2 linked regions of the Catenuloplanes niger genome follow. The main gene of each other region encodes a partner of the protein of the gene in region 2 in a complex. Links are inferred from orthologs where the notes say so. Each region holds a gene or a part of one and is shown on either strand. Other genes may lie near its edges.

Evidence for each region.
Region 1: the proteins of secA2 (region 2) and secY are in contact, whole or in part, in a crystal structure (PDB 3DIN), measured with the Thermotoga maritima proteins. The link is inferred for Catenuloplanes niger from one-to-one orthologs. Residues at the interface, in WP_004082002.1 of Thermotoga maritima: Glu261, Ala262, Arg263, Lys300, Ala301, Arg302, Thr303, Ile304, Ile305, Leu323, Tyr324, Asp325, Pro326, Val329, Ser330, Tyr333, Ile336, Lys340, Phe345, Val349, Glu363, Phe364, Tyr374, Ser375, Gly376, Gly377, Glu393, Ile395, Thr482, Ser483; in WP_004081795.1 of Thermotoga maritima: Glu108, Gly109, Glu110, Glu111, Ala236, Glu237, Arg238, Arg239, Ile240, Thr241, Ile242, Gln243, Tyr244, Ala245, Arg246, Arg247, Val248, Thr249, Gly250, Arg251, Arg252, Val253, Tyr254, Gly256, Ala257, Ser258, Thr259, Tyr260, Leu261, Pro262.

What each region holds. Positions count from the first base shown.
Region 1 is NZ_JAVDYC010000001.1:3,592,573-3,600,211, reverse strand. What follows is about bases 4,416-7,266. They hold secY (preprotein translocase subunit SecY), read left to right. Parts: upstream 4,416-5,100; coding sequence 5,101-6,432; downstream 6,433-7,266. Other genes in these bases: map (type I methionyl aminopeptidase), read left to right, coding at 7,240-7,266; J2S44_RS15590 (adenylate kinase), read left to right, coding at 6,470-7,123; rplO (50S ribosomal protein L15), read left to right, coding at 4,416-4,816. In the rest of the region: rplP (50S ribosomal protein L16), read left to right, coding at 1-9; rpmC (50S ribosomal protein L29), read left to right, coding at 9-242; rpsQ (30S ribosomal protein S17), read left to right, coding at 242-517; rplN (50S ribosomal protein L14), read left to right, coding at 648-1,016; rplX (50S ribosomal protein L24), read left to right, coding at 1,013-1,333; rplE (50S ribosomal protein L5), read left to right, coding at 1,333-1,902; J2S44_RS15630 (type Z 30S ribosomal protein S14), read left to right, coding at 1,910-2,095; rpsH (30S ribosomal protein S8), read left to right, coding at 2,199-2,606; rplF (50S ribosomal protein L6), read left to right, coding at 2,619-3,161; rplR (50S ribosomal protein L18), read left to right, coding at 3,158-3,553; rpsE (30S ribosomal protein S5), read left to right, coding at 3,566-4,189; rpmD (50S ribosomal protein L30), read left to right, coding at 4,191-4,373; more of rplO, read left to right, coding at 4,373-4,415; more of map, read left to right, coding at 7,267-7,639. UniProt on the Escherichia coli protein: The central subunit of the protein translocation channel SecYEG. Consists of two halves formed by TMs 1-5 and 6-10.
Region 2 is NZ_JAVDYC010000001.1:7,435,461-7,443,259, reverse strand. Bases 3,417-6,427 are described here. They hold secA2 (accessory Sec system translocase SecA2), read right to left. Parts: upstream 6,066-6,427; coding sequence 3,768-6,065; downstream 3,417-3,767. Other genes in these bases: J2S44_RS32495 (ABC transporter ATP-binding protein), read right to left, coding at 6,119-6,427. Outside these bases: J2S44_RS32510 (NADH-ubiquinone oxidoreductase-F iron-sulfur binding region domain-containing protein), read right to left, coding at 1-1,225; J2S44_RS32505 (hypothetical protein), read right to left, coding at 1,294-3,381; more of J2S44_RS32495, read right to left, coding at 6,428-7,799. UniProt on the Escherichia coli protein: Required for protein export, interacts with the SecYEG preprotein conducting channel.

The sequences.
Region 1 (7,639 bases), 3.8 Mb from region 2 along the record:
GAGGCGTGATGGCAGCCGGTACCAAGGCCACCGAGTTCCGTGAGCTCTCCGACGAGGAGCTGACCGCGAAGCTCAAGGAGGCCAAGGCGGAGCTGTTCAACCTCCGAGTGCAGGGCGCCACGGGGCAGCTCGACAACAACCGGCGGCTGCCTGTCGTCCGCCGGGAGATTGCCCGGATCTACACGATTCTGCGTGAGCGGGAGCTCGGTCTCTCGTCCGCGCCGTCTGAGGTGACTGCGTGATGAGTGAAGAGAACGCCACGGCCGCTCGCCGTCAGCGCAAGGTCCGTGAGGGCCTTGTCGTGAGCGACAAGATGGACAAGACCGTCGTCGTCGAGGTCGAGGACCGCGTCAAGCACGCGCTGTACGGCAAGGTCATCCGCCGTACCCGCAAGCTGAAGGTGCACGACGAGCAGAACGCCGCCGGCGTCGGCGACCGCGTCTCCCTGATGGAGACCCGGCCGCTGTCGGCCACCAAGCGGTGGCGGATCGTCGAGATCCTCGAGAAGGCGAAGTAGCCCGACAGGTTCCGGGGCTTCGGCCCCGGCACGTGTCGGTGCGGGAAATCAGCCCGCGCCTAGCGCGGACCAGGTTCCGCCAAGCTCCGCCCCCTCCCGGGCGGAGAACTGGCAGACATAGGAGATAGACGTGATCCAGCAGGAGTCGCGACTGCGCGTCGCCGACAACACGGGTGCCAGGGAGATCCTGTGCATCCGGGTGCTCGGCGGCTCGGGTCGGCGCTACGCGAGCATCGGCGACGTCATCGTGGCCACCGTCAAGGACGCGATCCCGGGCGCCGGTGTCAAGAAGGGCGACGTCGTCAAGGCGGTCGTCGTCCGTACCGCGAAGGAGCGGCGCCGGCCCGACGGGTCGTACATCCGCTTCGACGAGAACGCCGCCGTGATCATCAAGGACGGCGGTGACCCCCGTGGCACCCGTATCTTCGGCCCGGTGGGCCGCGAGCTGCGGGACAAGCGGTTCATGAAGATCATTTCGCTCGCCCCGGAGGTGTTGTGACCGTGAAGGTCAAGAAGGGCGACACGGTCGAGGTCATCGCCGGGAAGGACAAGGGCGTTCGGGGTAAGGTCATCGCGGCCTACCCCCGCCTGGACAAGGTCCTGGTCGAGGGCGTGAACCGAGTCAAGAAGCACCAGCGCATCCAGACCACCCAGCGTGGCGCCAAGACCGGTGGCATCGTGACGCAGGAGGCCCCCATTCACGTGTCGAACGTGATGGTGGTCGACTCCGACGGCAACCGGACCCGGGTGGGCTACCGGATCGACGAGAACGGCACCAAGATCCGTATCTCGCGCCGCAGCGGTAAGGAACTGTGATGACGGCAGCTACCGAAACCAAGATCCAGCCGCGTCTCAAGACGCGGTACCGGAACGAGATCATCGCGCAGCTGCGTGAGCAGTACGAGTACTCGAACGCCATGCAGGTCCCCGGTCTGGTGAAGATCGTGGTCAACATGGGTGTCGGTGAGGCCGCGCGTGACGCGAAGCTCATCGACGGTGCCGTGCGCGACCTCGCCACCATCACCGGCCAGAAGCCGCTGGTCCGCCGGGCCCGCAAGTCCATCGCGCAGTTCAAGCTGCGCGAGGGCATGCCGATCGGCGCGAAGGTCACCCTTCGCGGCGACCGGATGTGGGAGTTCCTGGACCGGCTGCTGTCGATCGCGCTGCCGCGTATCCGCGACTTCCGCGGGCTCGACGGCCGCAAGCTCGACGGCAACGGCAACTACACGTTCGGTCTGACCGAGCAGTCGGTTTTCCACGAGATCGACCAGGACCGGATCGACCGTACCCGGGGCATGGACATCACCGTGGTGACCTCGGCGAAGACCGACGATGAGGGCCGGGCGCTGCTGAAGCTCCTTGGCTTCCCGTTCAAGGAGCAGTGAGCGAGACATGGCCAAGAAGGCGCTGATCCTGAAGGCGGCCGCGAAGCCGAAGTTCGCGGTGCGCGCGTACACCCGTTGCCAGCGGTGCGGCCGGCCGAAGGCCGTCTACCGCAAGTTCGGACTGTGCCGCGTCTGCATCCGGGAGATGGCCCACCGCGGCGAGCTGCCCGGTGTGTCGAAGGCTTCCTGGTAACCATCCGCCACGCTGCGATTTTCACAGACAAGACAGTGGCACCTCTTCGCCGTAGGCCCCGGCACATCGCCTGGGAACCCCGGCGAGAAAGGCTGACAAACCAATGACCATGACTGACCCGATCGCAGACATGCTCACGCGTCTGCGTAACGCCAACCAGGCGTATCACGACCGGGTGGCGATGCCCTACTCGAAGATCAAGGCGAACATCGCCGAGGTCCTCAAGGCCGAGGGTTACATCGCCAGCTGGTCGGTCGAGGACCCGGAAGAGGACGTCGTCGGCAAGAAGCTGGTGGTCGAGCTGAAGTACGGCTCGAGCCGCGAGCGCAGCCTCGCCGGCATCCGTCGGGTGTCCAAGCCCGGCCTGCGGGTGTACGCCAAGTCCCCGGAGCTGCCGCGCGTGCTCGGCGGTCTCGGCGTGGCGATCATCTCGACGTCCCAGGGGCTGCTCACCGACCGGCAGGCCCGCAAGCGAGGGGTGGGCGGGGAAGTCCTCGCCTACGTCTGGTGAGGAAGAGCTCTAATGTCGCGAATCGGACGTAAGTCGATTACCGTGCCGGCCAATGTCGATGTCAAGATCGACGGCGCCGTTGTCACGGTGAAGGGCCCCAAGGGCGAGCTGTCGCACACCCTGGCGGAGCCGATCACCGCTGAGCGCGCTGAGGACGGCACCATTCAGGTCAGCCGCCCCAACGACGAGCGCAAGGCGAAGGAGCTGCACGGCCTCAGCCGGACGCTCGTCGCCAACATGATCGTCGGCGTGACCGAGGGTTACCGGAAGTCGCTGGAGATCAACGGCACCGGTTACCGCGTCACCGCCAAGGGCAACGACCTCGAGTTCGCCCTCGGCTTCTCGCACCCTGTCGTGATCCAGCCCCCGGCCGGCATCACGTTCACCGTCGAGCGCCCGACCCTGTTCCACGTGGCCGGCATCGACAAGCAGCTGGTGGGCGAGGTCTCCGCGAACATCCGCAAGATCCGTCCGCCGGAGCCCTACAAGGGCAAGGGTGTGAAGTACCAGGGCGAGGTCATCCGCCGCAAGGCTGGAAAGGCAGGCAAGAAGTGAGCGCCACGCTGCTCAAGCGCCGCAACGGCGGCGGGATCGCCGCGAAGCGGGCCGTCGGCCGCGCGCGTCGTCACTTCCGGCTGCGCACCGTCGTGCGTGGCACGGAGGAGCGTCCTCGCCTGGTCGTCACCCGGTCCCTGCGGCACATCACGGCCCAGGTCGTGGACGACACCAAGGGTCACACCCTGGCGTCGGCCTCGACGATGGACGCCACCATCCGTGGCGGCGAGGGCGACAAGAGCGCCCTGGCCGGCAAGGTCGGCGCGCTCCTCGCCGAGCGGGCCAAGGCCGCTGGCGTCAGCAAGGTCGTCTTCGACCGCGGCGGTAACCGGTACGCGGGGCGCATCGCCGCCCTGGCGTCGGCCGCCCGCGAAGCCGGACTCGAGTTCTAGGAAGGAAGACCAATGCCAGGTCAACAGCGCCGAGGCGGCGGGTCCGGCGGTTCTGAAGGTGGCGGCGGCCGTCGCGAGGGCCGCGGCCGCGACGGTGGCCGGGGTAACGCTCCGGCCGAGAAGACCCCGCACCTCGAGCGGGTCGTCGCGATCAACCGTGTCGCGAAGGTCGTCAAGGGCGGTCGTCGCTTCAGCTTCACCGCGCTCGTGATCGTGGGCGACGGCGACGGAACCGTCGGTGTCGGCTACGGCAAGGCCAAGGAGGTGCCCGCGGCGATCGCCAAGGGTGTCGAGGAGGCCAAGAAGCACTTCTTCAAGGTGCCGCGCATCGCCGCGTCCATCCCGCACCCGGTGCAGGGTGAGGACGCCGCCGGTGTCGTGCTCCTGAAGCCGGCCTCCGCCGGTACCGGCGTCATCGCCGGTGGCCCGGTGCGTGCCGTGCTGGAGTGCGCGGGCATCCACGACATCCTGTCGAAGTCGCTGGGCTCGTCCAACCCGATCAACATCGTGCACGCCACGGTGGCGGCTCTCAAGAAGCTCGAGTCGCCCGAGGCTGTCGCGGCCCGTCGTGGCCTGCCGGTCGAGGACGTCGCTCCGGCCGCCATGCTCGCGGCGCGTGCAGGGGCGGGGGTCTGAGATGGCTCGCCTGAAGGTGACGCAGCTGCGGTCCACGATCGGCGCCAAGCACAACCAGCGTGAGTCGCTGCGTTCGCTCGGCCTGAAGCGGATCAACGATGTGGTGGTCAAGGAGGATCGGCCGGAGATTCGCGGCATGATCTTCGCGGTGAACCACCTCGTGAGGGTGGAGGAGGTCGACTAATGACCATCCGGATTCATGACCTTCGGCCGGCACCCGGAGCCAAGAAGGCCAAGACCCGCGTGGGTCGCGGTGAGGGCTCCAAGGGCAAGACCGCCGGTCGCGGTACCAAGGGTTCCAAGGCCCGCAAGAACATCTCGGCGGCGTTCGAGGGTGGCCAGATGCCCATCCACATGCGCCTGCCGAAGATGAAGGGCTTCAAGAACAAGAACAAGGTCGTCTTCCAGGTCGTGAACCTGGACCGCCTCGCCGAGCTGTTCCCGAACGGCGGCGAGGTCGGCCCGGACGAGCTGGTCGCGGCGGGCGCGGTTCGCCGCGGTCACGCGGTCAAGGTGCTCGGCACGGGCGACCTGAACGGCGTTGCGATCCAGGTCAAGGCGGATGCGTTCAGCGCGTCGGCCAAGGAGAAGATCGCGGCGGCCGGCGGCTCGGCGACCGAGCTGTAAGCACGACATGCGTACGAGGGTGCTGAATTCGCCTGCCGATGGTGGGCGGATCAGCACCCTCGTCGTAGTGTCTGGTGAGGCATCGCACCGTTAAAAGGGGAGGCGCGGTGTCGAACCGACTACGCCGTGCCGTTAATATCGGGGCCGGTGTATGTGCCCGGCCACGCTGACCGGACACGTCGCCGACTGTTAGAGTCCGTTTCCAGCCCATGGATACGCGGGTGTCGCAACCGGGACCCGCTCCGACCGCCATCGTGGCGGCTACCTCGCGCAGGAGGAAGAAGTTGCTCTCCGCCTTTCTCAGTGCGTTCCGCACGCCTGACCTGCGCAAAAAGCTGCTGTTTACAGTCGCCATCATCGCGGTCTACCGGCTCGGAGCGACACTCCCCAGCCCTGGCGTCTCGTTCAGCAACGTGCAGAAGTGCATCGACGTCATGGAGAGCGGGGCCACCAGCGGGGTCTTCTCGCTGCTGAACCTCTTCTCCGGCGGCGCGCTGTTGTCTCTCTCGGTCTTCGCGCTGGGCATCATGCCCTACATCACCGCGTCGATCATCCTGCAGCTCCTGACGGTGGTGATCCCGCGCCTCGAACAGCTCCGCAAGGAGGGCCAGTCCGGCCAGGCGAAGATCACCCAGTACACGCGGTACCTGACGCTCGGCCTCGCGGTCCTGCAGTCCTCGGCCTTCGTGGCCCTGGCGCGGTCCGGTCAGCTGTTCAGCAACCAGTGCGACCAGTTCCCCATCGTCCCGGAGAACACCGGGCTGCCGATGTGGATCACCCTGGTGGCGCTGGTCATCACGATGACCGCCGGCACCGGTGTGGTGATGTGGCTCGGCGAGCTGATCACCGACCGCGGCGTCGGCAACGGCATGTCGGTTCTGATCTTCACCTCGATCGCGGCGCGCCTCCCCAGCGAGGGCTGGGCGATCAAGGAGTCCCGCGGCTGGGGCTGGTTCATCGCGGTTCTCGTGATGGTCCTGCTGGTCATCACGCTGGTCGTCTTCATCGAGCAGGCACAGCGCCGCATCCCGGTGCAGTACGCGAAGCGCATGATCGGCCGGAAGATGTACGGCGGCACCTCGACGTACATCCCGCTGAAGGTCAACCAGGCCGGTGTCATCCCGGTGATCTTCGCGTCCTCGCTGCTCTACCTGCCGCAGCTGATCCTGCAGTTCTTCGACCAGAACGACCCGGGCCCGGTGCAGTCCTGGGTGCAGAACAACATCGTCGATCCGGCGTCGTGGATCCACATCGTGATCTACTTCCTCCTGATCATCTTCTTCACGTACTTCTACGTCTCCATCACGTTCAACCCGACCGAGGTCGCGGAGAACATGAAGAAGTACGGCGGGTTCGTCCCGGGTATCCGCCCGGGGAAGCCGACGGCGGACTATCTTGACTTCATCCTTAGTCGCATCACGCTGCCCGGTTCGCTGTACCTTGGTGTGATCTCCATCCTGCCCAACTTCTTCTTCATCTGGCTCGACAACAACCAGTTCCAGAACTTCCCGTTCGGTGGCACCGCGGTGCTCATCATGGTTGGTGTGGGCTTGGAGACGGTGAAGCAGATCGAGAGCCAGCTCATGCAGCGGAACTACGAAGGGTTCCTGCGCTAGTGGGCGGGCGGAGCGAGCGAGCCAGGGGGGCGCATAGGTGAGACTCGTACTGGTTGGTCCCCCGGGGGCGGGCAAAGGGACCCAGGCCGAGTTCATCGCCGCCCACCTGGCCGTGCCGAAGATCTCGACCGGTGACATCTTCCGGGCGAACGTGGCCCAGGGGACGCCGCTCGGTGTCGAGGCCAAGCGCTACATGGACGCGGGTCAGCTGGTCCCGGACGAGGTCACGATCAACATGGTCCGGGAGCGGCTGGCCGAGCCGGACTCCGCGGACGGCTTCCTGCTGGACGGCTTCCCGCGCACCACGCCCCAGGCGAACGCGCTGGACAAGCTGCTGGCCGACCTCGGCACCGCGCTGGACATCGTGCTGGAGCTCGTCGTCGACGACGACGAGGTGATCCGGCGCCTGTCCGGCCGGCGCACCTGCCGGGGTTGCGGGAAGATCTGGCACGTCGAGTTCGACGCGCCGTCGCGGGAGGACATCTGCGACCGCTGCGGCGGCGAGCTGTTCCAGCGCGACGACGACAAGGCCGAGACGATCGCGGAGCGGCTCCGGGTCTACGCCCGGGACACCGCTCCGCTGGTCGACTACTACGGGGCCCAGGGCAAGCTGGTCGGCATCGACGCCACCGGCCCGGTCGAGGACGTCACGGTCCGCGCGATCGACGCACTGCGGTCCTACGGCGGCTGAACCGGCCGCCATCGAAGCGGGGAGAGCCGGCCGGCCGCACAGCGGTTGCGCCGGCTCTGGCCGTTCAGGGCGTCGCTGAGCGGCGCCGACACGTGCACGAGAGTCAGAGGGTACGCATGCGCCGCCAGCAGCTGAAGATTCAGCTGAAGACCACGGACCAGATAGTCAAGATGCGGGCCGCCGGGCTCGTCGTGGCGGAGGCCCTGGAGCAGATGCGCAAGGCGGTCGCGCCGGGCGTCTCCACCGCGGACCTGGACCGGGTCGCCGAGTCGGTCATCCGGGACGCCGGCGCGGTGCCGTCGTTCAAGGGCTACCACGGCTACCCGGCCTCGATCTGCTCCTCGGTGAACGAGCAGATCGTGCACGCGATCCCGTCGGAGAAGCAGGTCCTCCAGGAGGGCGACCTGATCTCGATCGACTGCGGCGCGGTGCTGGACGGCTGGCACGGCGACTCGGCGATCACGGTCGGCGTCGGTGAGGTGCGGCCGGAGCTGCTGAAGATGGCCGCGGTCGCGG
Region 2 (7,799 bases):
TGCCGCAGCCCTCGCCCAGCCGGTGCCGCTTGATGTCCTCGGCGAAGACCTCCAGCGCGGTGAGCGCGAACCGGGACGTGCCGTCCGGGTGGCTGCACGCGCCGCGGCCGCGGACCATGCCGGCCGCGTTGCGCACCGCCTGCTCGGCCGCGGCCGAACCGGACGCGGTGAGCAGCTGGAACTGGTTGGCCACGTCGGGCAGGCCGAGCCGGCACGGGCCGCACTGACCGGCGGACTCACCGGCCAGGTAGCGAACGATCCGGCTGGCCTCGCCGAGCGGGCAGGTGTCGTTGCCCAGCGGGATGATCATGCCGGCGCCCAGCGTGCCGCCGATCGCGGCGAAGCTCTCCCGGGAGATCTCCGCCTTCTGCGCGTTCTCCCAGGTGATCCACTTGCCGTGGTAGCCGCCGACCAGGATGCCGGGGCCCTCGGTGGCGCCGCAGATGTCCAGCACCTCGCGCAGCGGCACGCCGGTCGGGCACTCCAGCACCATGTGCTGCGCGGCCGAGCCACCGACCGTGAGCAGCACCGTGCCCGGTTCCTTCTTCGTGCCGACCGCGGCGTACTCCTCCGGGCCCAGCCGGGCCGCGACCGCGATCTGCGAGTACGTCTCCGCGTTCGACAGCAGCGTCGGCTGGCCGTTGACGCCGCTCTCCGACGAGCGCTGCTTGATGCCCGGCGGGATGTGCGCCTCGCCGTTGATGCCGCGGACCAGCGCGCCGCCCTCACCCGCGATGAACCGGTGCGGGACGGTCACGATGCGGGTCGGCGCCGGCATGCGGCGCTCGGCGAGCGCCTCCTCCAGCGAGCTCTGGCCGACGCCGTCGTCGGCCACGCCGATGACGATCTCCTCGGCCTCCAGCGCCCACGCGGCGAGCGCGGCCCCGTCCAGGATCAGATGCGGTGCCCGGGTGAGCAGCATCTTGTCCTTCCACGAGGGCGGCTCACCCTCGGTGGCGTTGACCACCACGACCGGCGCGCGGTCCTGCCGGTCGGCGGACTCGACGACGGCCTTCACCTTGCGGTGGAACGGGAAGCCCGCCCCACCGCGGCCGGTGAGTTTGATCTTCTCGGCGAGGTCGATCAGATCGTCGGCGGACAGCGGGCGCAGATCGCCGTGGACCTCCAGGTGGGCATAGAGGTCCAGACGGCCGAAGTCCTCGAATCCCGCCGTCAACCGGGCCGGGCCGATGCACCCCACCGGAGGCACAACGCCTGTGCTCACCGCTTGTCTCCTTCACGTGCTGTACGGGTCGTGCGGGGAGTGGGCTCCCCCGGGAAGAGAAAGCGACTCTACTTGGCCTCGCCACGCATGCGCGCCCAGAACTCCTCGTCGGAGACCTCGTCGGCGGCGGCGCGGCCCGGGCGGCGGGTCTTGGCGTCCTTCGCCGGACGGGCCGAACGGGCGGCCCGGCGGGCGGTCAGGTCGACCAGCGTCGGGGTGTCGTCGCCGTTGAAGTCCGGGCGGGTCTCCTCCGCCTCGTACCGGCTGACCGGGTTCGCCGGCGGGCGCCAGTACTCGTCGACGACCGCCTCCTCCTCCTCCGGTTCCGGTGCGACGGCCCGGCGGGCCCGGCGCGGCGCGGCGACCTCGGCCACCTCCGGCTCCACGTCCTCGGTGGCGCGGTGCGAGCGGCGCGGGCGGGCGTCCTCCTCGTCCTCCTCCTCGACGGCGCGGCGGGCGCGGCGCGGCCGGGTGGCGATCGCGACCTCGTCCTCCTCGTCCTCCTCGACCGCGCGGCGGGCGCGGCGCGGCGCGGTGGCGGCCGCGACCTCGTCCTCCTCGTCCACGGCGGCGCGGCGGCTGCGGCGGGACACGGTCTCGTACTCGCCGGTCACGTACGCGTCGTCGTCGTCCTCCGCGGCCCGGCGGGCGCGGCGCGGCGCGACGGTCTCCTCCGGCTCCTCCACGGCCCGGCGGGTCCGCCGCGGCGGCGTGGCCGCGGCCGAGATCTGCGCCTCGCCGAACTCCTCCTCGTCCTCGGTACGCCGGGACCGGCGCGGCGCGGGCTTGCCCGGGGCCTCCGCGGTCGGCCGGCGGGTGCGGCGCGGCGCGGGGGCCTCGTCCTCGTAGTCGTCGTCGAACTCCGGCTCCGGGTCACGTCCGGCGCGGCGAACCGGCACCGGCGCCTCGTCGTAGTCGTCCTCGACCGGCGGCGCGGGGCGGCGGGGCCGGCGGACGGCCGGGGTCTCCTCCTCCACCAGCTCGGGGACGAGCGGGCGGCGGCCCGGGCGGCGCGGCGCCTCGTCCTCGTAGTCGTCGACCGGCTCCGGCTCGCGCGGCGCGGGCGTACGGCGGACCGGCCGCGTCTCGATCAGGTCCTCGTCCAGCGTGGCCGTGGCCGGAGCCCGGCGGGCCGCTGCCTGGACCAGCTCCTCCGCCTCCTCCACCACGTCCCGGGAGATCTTGGACATCAGCTGCGTCTCCTCCAGCGCGTTCACCGGCAGCGGCGACTGGCGCTGGCGGCGCTGCTCGGCGCCCTCGTCGGAGAAGCCACCCCAGGCGGCGCCGCGCGGCGCGCTGAGCGACTCGTCGGCGGACGGCTGGTTGCGGACCGCGCCGCGGTACATCGGGCGGTTCCCGGTGGCACGAGCGCCGTTCGCGGCCTCCAGCGGTCCGGCCTGTGCCTTGCCGGCGGCCTTCGCGGCGGACGGCACGGCCTTCGGCTGCGAGATGCGCTTGTTGTAGACGCCGACCACCCGGACCAGCATCGCGATGACGACGCCGACCACGCAGAGGATGTAGGAGACGACGACCCAGGTGGCGGCCGCGCGGCCGGCGAGCAGGCCGTGGCCGAGCGCGGGCGGCCAGGCGAGGTACCCGACGGAGTGCACCGCGCGCCACATCCACGGCTTGCCCTTGCCGGCGAACTTGACCCGGGCGACGCCGCTCCAGAACGTGCCGACCAGGCACCACGCCGCGATGGTGCCCATGCCGACGTACAGCGTGTTCGGGTTGAGGAACGGGATCACCAGGTCGATGACGGACGCGTGCGCCTCGAGGATCTTCACCATGACGTGCAGCAGCAGGAACGACACAGCGATGGTGCCGGTGGTGCGGTGCACGCCCTGGACGAGCACCCGGTGCTTGGGCGTGAGGATCAGCCGGTCGGTGGCGGCCAGGCCGACCATGACCGTGATCGACAGGGACACCAGCACCACCACGCCGGCGTAGAAGTCCAGGTACGCGAAGAGGTACGCGGCCGGGACGACGCCCGCGTTGGTCAGCGCGCCGATGGCCCACAGCGAGGCGACGACGCCGAGACCGATGATCAGCCAGGACATCCCGGCCGACATGCCCTTCTTCTTCTCGCCGTCAGCCGGGGCCACGACGGGACCGGTCTCGCGGGTGGACCGTTGAACCTGCTTGCGTTTAGCCATCGCTCCTCGATCTTCTGCATTCGCGCCACCACCGTTGCGCGCGGCCGGATCCCTGACGGCCAGCGCGTTCTTCGTACGGCCTCAGCTATGAAGTCGTTTCGCGCAACCCACGGTCATTCCTGCTGTCCCCATCGCCCGGTCGAACTCGGAACCTGCGTGAACCGGCCGGCGCGCGGGGCTCATCCGCACGCCTGCTGGGTTCGCCACGATGTACGCACCGGTAGCCACAGAAGGATTAACGGATTCTGAGAATTTTCATGAGGCGGCAACCACATCACGCTGGGCTTCTACCCGCGATGCGGTGGGTGATGAGTGAGACAGCACGAAGCCCGCCTTACCGGCTCAATACCGGACAAGGCGGGCTTCACCCGAGCGTGGTATGTCGTTTATTTCCGGCCGGTGACGAGGCGACGGCCGACCGCGGCGATGAGCCGGTCGAGCTCGGAACCGAACGGGTTGTCGTGCACCAGGTACGTCCACGTCGCGGACGGGCGGACCAGGTTGGCCTGGGCCGGCTCCCAGGTGTCGGTCACCTCGTCGATCTCGGCGAACGTGTCGACCGTCCGGTCCTCGATCTCCGGCATGATCTTGCCGAACGCCGGCACCGCGGCCCGGTGGAACTCGTCCAGCGGGTCCAGCTTGCCGAGCGCCCGCAGGTGCACGCCCTCCCGCACCTCGGACAGGTAGGACAGGTGCTCGGCCCAGAGCCGGTCGAGGTGGTAGAGCGCGATCGACCGGGAGACCTTGCTCAGCACCTCGTCGTCGACCTCCGCGGTCTCCTCCGGGAACTTCGACCGCAGCATGTCCGCCGCGACGTCCGTGGTGAGCAGGCGCTCGCGACGCTCGGAGAGCGCCGCCCGCTGCTGCTCGATGACCACGTTGTAGCGCCAGGTGTTGCGGTGGATCTCGTGACCGACGCCCTCGGCGACGCGCTGCGCGTGCCCGACCGCGTAGTCCACCCGCTCGTCGGTGACCACGCCGTCCATGTCCATGTGCGGCGACGGCGGGATCATGTCGCCCGCGTTCCGGACGATCAGGTCGTCCTCCAGGCTGCCGTAGAAGACGGACGTGCCCGGGTCGCCCTGCCGGCCGGCGCGGCCGCGGAGCTGGTCGTCGATGCGGCCGCTGTCGAACCGGCCGGTGCCGATCATGTAGAGCCCACCGAGCTCGGCGACCTCGTCGTGGTCGGCCTCGTCGCTGCCGCCGAGCCGGATGTCGACGCCGCGGCCGGCCATCTGGGTGGAGACGGTCACCGCGCCGCGCTTGCCGGCCTCCGCGATGATCGCCGCCTCCTCCGCGTCGTTCTTCGCGTTCAGCACCACGCACGGGACGCCGGCGGCCTCGAGCGCGGCGGCCAGGCTCTCCGACTCCTTCACGTCGCGCGTGCCGATCAGCACCGGGCGGCCCGTCTCGTGGGCCTCCTGGATCTCCTTGACCAGCGCGTCCTCCTTCTCCTGCCGCGTCGCGAAGATGCGGTCGGGAAGGTCCTCGCGAATGTTCGGCTTGTGCGGCGGGATGACCGCGACCTCGAGCTTGAAGAACTCGCGGAGCTGGTCACCGACGAGCACCGCGGTGGCGGTCATGCCGCAGACCGTCTTGTAGAGCGCGATGAAGGACTGCACCGTGATGGTCTGCAGCACCTCGCCCTCGCTGGTCGCCGACAGCCCCTCCTTGGCCTCGACCGCGGCCTGCAGCCCGTCCGGCCAGCGGCGGCGCTGCGCGACCCGGCCGCGCGACTCGTCGACCAGCTCGACGGCGCCGTTGCGCACGATGTAGTCGACGTCGCGGTGCAGCAGCGCGTGCGCGTGCAGCGCCACGTTGAGCGCGGAGAGCTGGTCGAAGTTCTCGTCGGCGTAGAGGTCGATGCCGTCGAGCTTCTTCTCGATCTTCTCGGTGCCCTCGGTGGTGAACGCGACGCTGCGGCCGTCCTCCGCGATCTCGTAGTCGCGGTTCCGCCGCAGGCCCTTGACCAGCGCGGCGGCGGCGTGCACCGGGTCCTGCTCGCCGGGCACGGTGCCGGCCAGCACCATCGGCACGCGCGCCTCGTCGATCAGGATCGAGTCGGCCTCGTCGACGATCGCGGTGGACAGCTCGCGCTGCACCCGGTCCTCGATGTCGACCACGAGCTGGTCGCGCAGGTAGTCGAAGCCGGCCTCGGAGACGGAGACGTAGGTGACGTCGCAGCCGTAGGCGGCGCGCCGCTCCTCCGGCGTGGACGCCTCGGTGACCGAGCCGACCGTGAGGCCGAGCAGCGTCAGGACCGGGCGCATCCAGTCCGCGTCGCGGGCCGCGAGGTAGTCGTTGACGGTCAGCACGTGCACCGGGCCGCGGCCCTGGCGGACGTGGCCGTAGGCGGCGATCGCGGCGGTCAGCGTCTTGCCCTCGCCGGTGGCCATCTCGGCGACCTTGCCGGAGAGCAGCGCCATCACGCCGAGCACCTGCTCGTCGTACGGCCGCTGGTCGAGGCCCCGGCGCGCGGCCTCACGGCCGATCGCGCAGATCTCGACGATCTCGTCCGCCGCGCCGGCCCGCTCGGTCAGCTCGGCGTCGTCGAGCTCCTTGAGCTCCTCCTCCAGCGCCTCGACCGCCGGCAGCCGCTTCTGCAGCGGCGCGAGATCGACGGTCGTCCCTGGGCGCTGCAGGAACTTCTGGAAGCGGCTCTTCAACCGTGACGACACACCCATGGTGCGAAACGCTACTTCATCACGCCGCAGAGTGGTGAGGGGCACCGGTCAGATCAGCCCGGTTTCCGACCCGACCATGCCGCGCCGGACCGGAGCGACTCCGCCTCCGGAACCAACAGTTGGTGCGCGGCCAGCTCGCGATAGAGCGGACTCGACTCCACCAGCTCCTCGTGCCGCCCGGTCGCGACCACCCGCCCGGACTCCATCACCACGATCTGGTCGGACTCGACGACCGTGGAGAGGCGGTGCGCCACCACCAGCAGCGTGCGGGTCGCGGCGGCGGCGTCGATCGCGCGGCGCAGCGCGGCCTCGTTGCGCGCGTCCAGGTTGCTGGTCGGCTCGTCCATCAGCAGGATCGGCGCGTCGGTGAGCAGCGCGCGGGCGATCGCCAGCCGCTGCCGCTCGCCGCCGGACAGCAGCACGCCGCCCTCGCCGACCTGCGCGTCCAGCCCGAGGCCGGTGCGCGTGACGATGCCGGTGAGGTTGACCGACTCCAGCACCTCCAGCAGCCGGGCGTCGTCCGTGTCCGGCGCGGCCAGCAGCAGGTTCTCCCGGATCGTGCCGGCCAGCACCGGCGCCTCCTGCTCGACGTAGCCGAGCCGGGACCGCAGCGCGTCGCGGCTCTGCTCACGCACGTCCCGCCCGTCCACCCGGATCGTGCCGGCCGTGCTCTCGTAGAACCGCTCGACCAGCGCCAGCAGCGTGGACTTCCCCGCGCCGGACGGACCGACCAGCGCGGTCCGCGTCCCGTACGGCACGGTGAAACTGACGTCGCTCAGCACCGGCCCGTCCGCCGCCGGATAGCCGAAACCGACGCCCTCGAACTCCACCGCGGTACGGCCGGGGGCCGCGCCCGTGGCGTCGGCACCGTTCTCCTCCGCCGGGATGCGCAGCACCTCCTCGATCCGCTCCAGCGCGCCGAGCCCGGTCTGCAGCTGGGTGTACGCCCCGATCGCCTGGCCGAGCGGCATCACCAGGAAGAAGAGGAAGAGGATGAACGCCACCAGGTCACCGACCGTGATGTCGCCGGCCGCGACCCGCGCGCCACCCACGCCCAGCACCGCCAGGAACGCGCCCTGGGTGGCCGTGGTCGCCACCGGGGAGATCAGCGCCTGCAGCCGGGCCACCCGCAGACCCGCCGCGTACGCCCCCTCGGCGCTCGCCACCACCAGGTCGGCCTCGCGCCCCTCGGCGCGGGCGGCCCGGATCGTGCGCGCCGCGGAGATCGCCCGCTCCACCGTGGAGGTCATCTCGCCGATCCGGGCCTGGGTGGCGCGGGACAGCGCGCGCACCCGCCGGGACGCGGTGATCGCGATGCCCATGCCCAGGACCAGCGCGAGCAGCGTGACGCCGAGCAGCAGCGGATCGAGCAACGCCATCGCGACGATCGCGCCGACCACCATCACCACGCCGGCCGCGATGTCGAACAGCCCGGACGTGACGACCGCGCGCAGCAGCGTGGTGTCCGCGCCGACCCGGGAGAGCAGATCGCCGGTGCGCCGGGCGTCGTACTCCGCGATCGGCAGGCGCAGCAGGTGGTGGGCGAGCCGGCGGCGGGTGCCGAGCACCACGCCCTCGGCGGTGCGCTGCAACAGGTAGTCCCGGACCGCGTTGATGCCGGCGGCGGCCAGCACCAGCACGGCCAGCAGCACGACCAGGCCGCCGATCGTCTCGGACGCGCCGATCGCGTCCAGCAGGTCGCGGGTGAGCAGCGGCTGGACCAGCGAGGCGGCC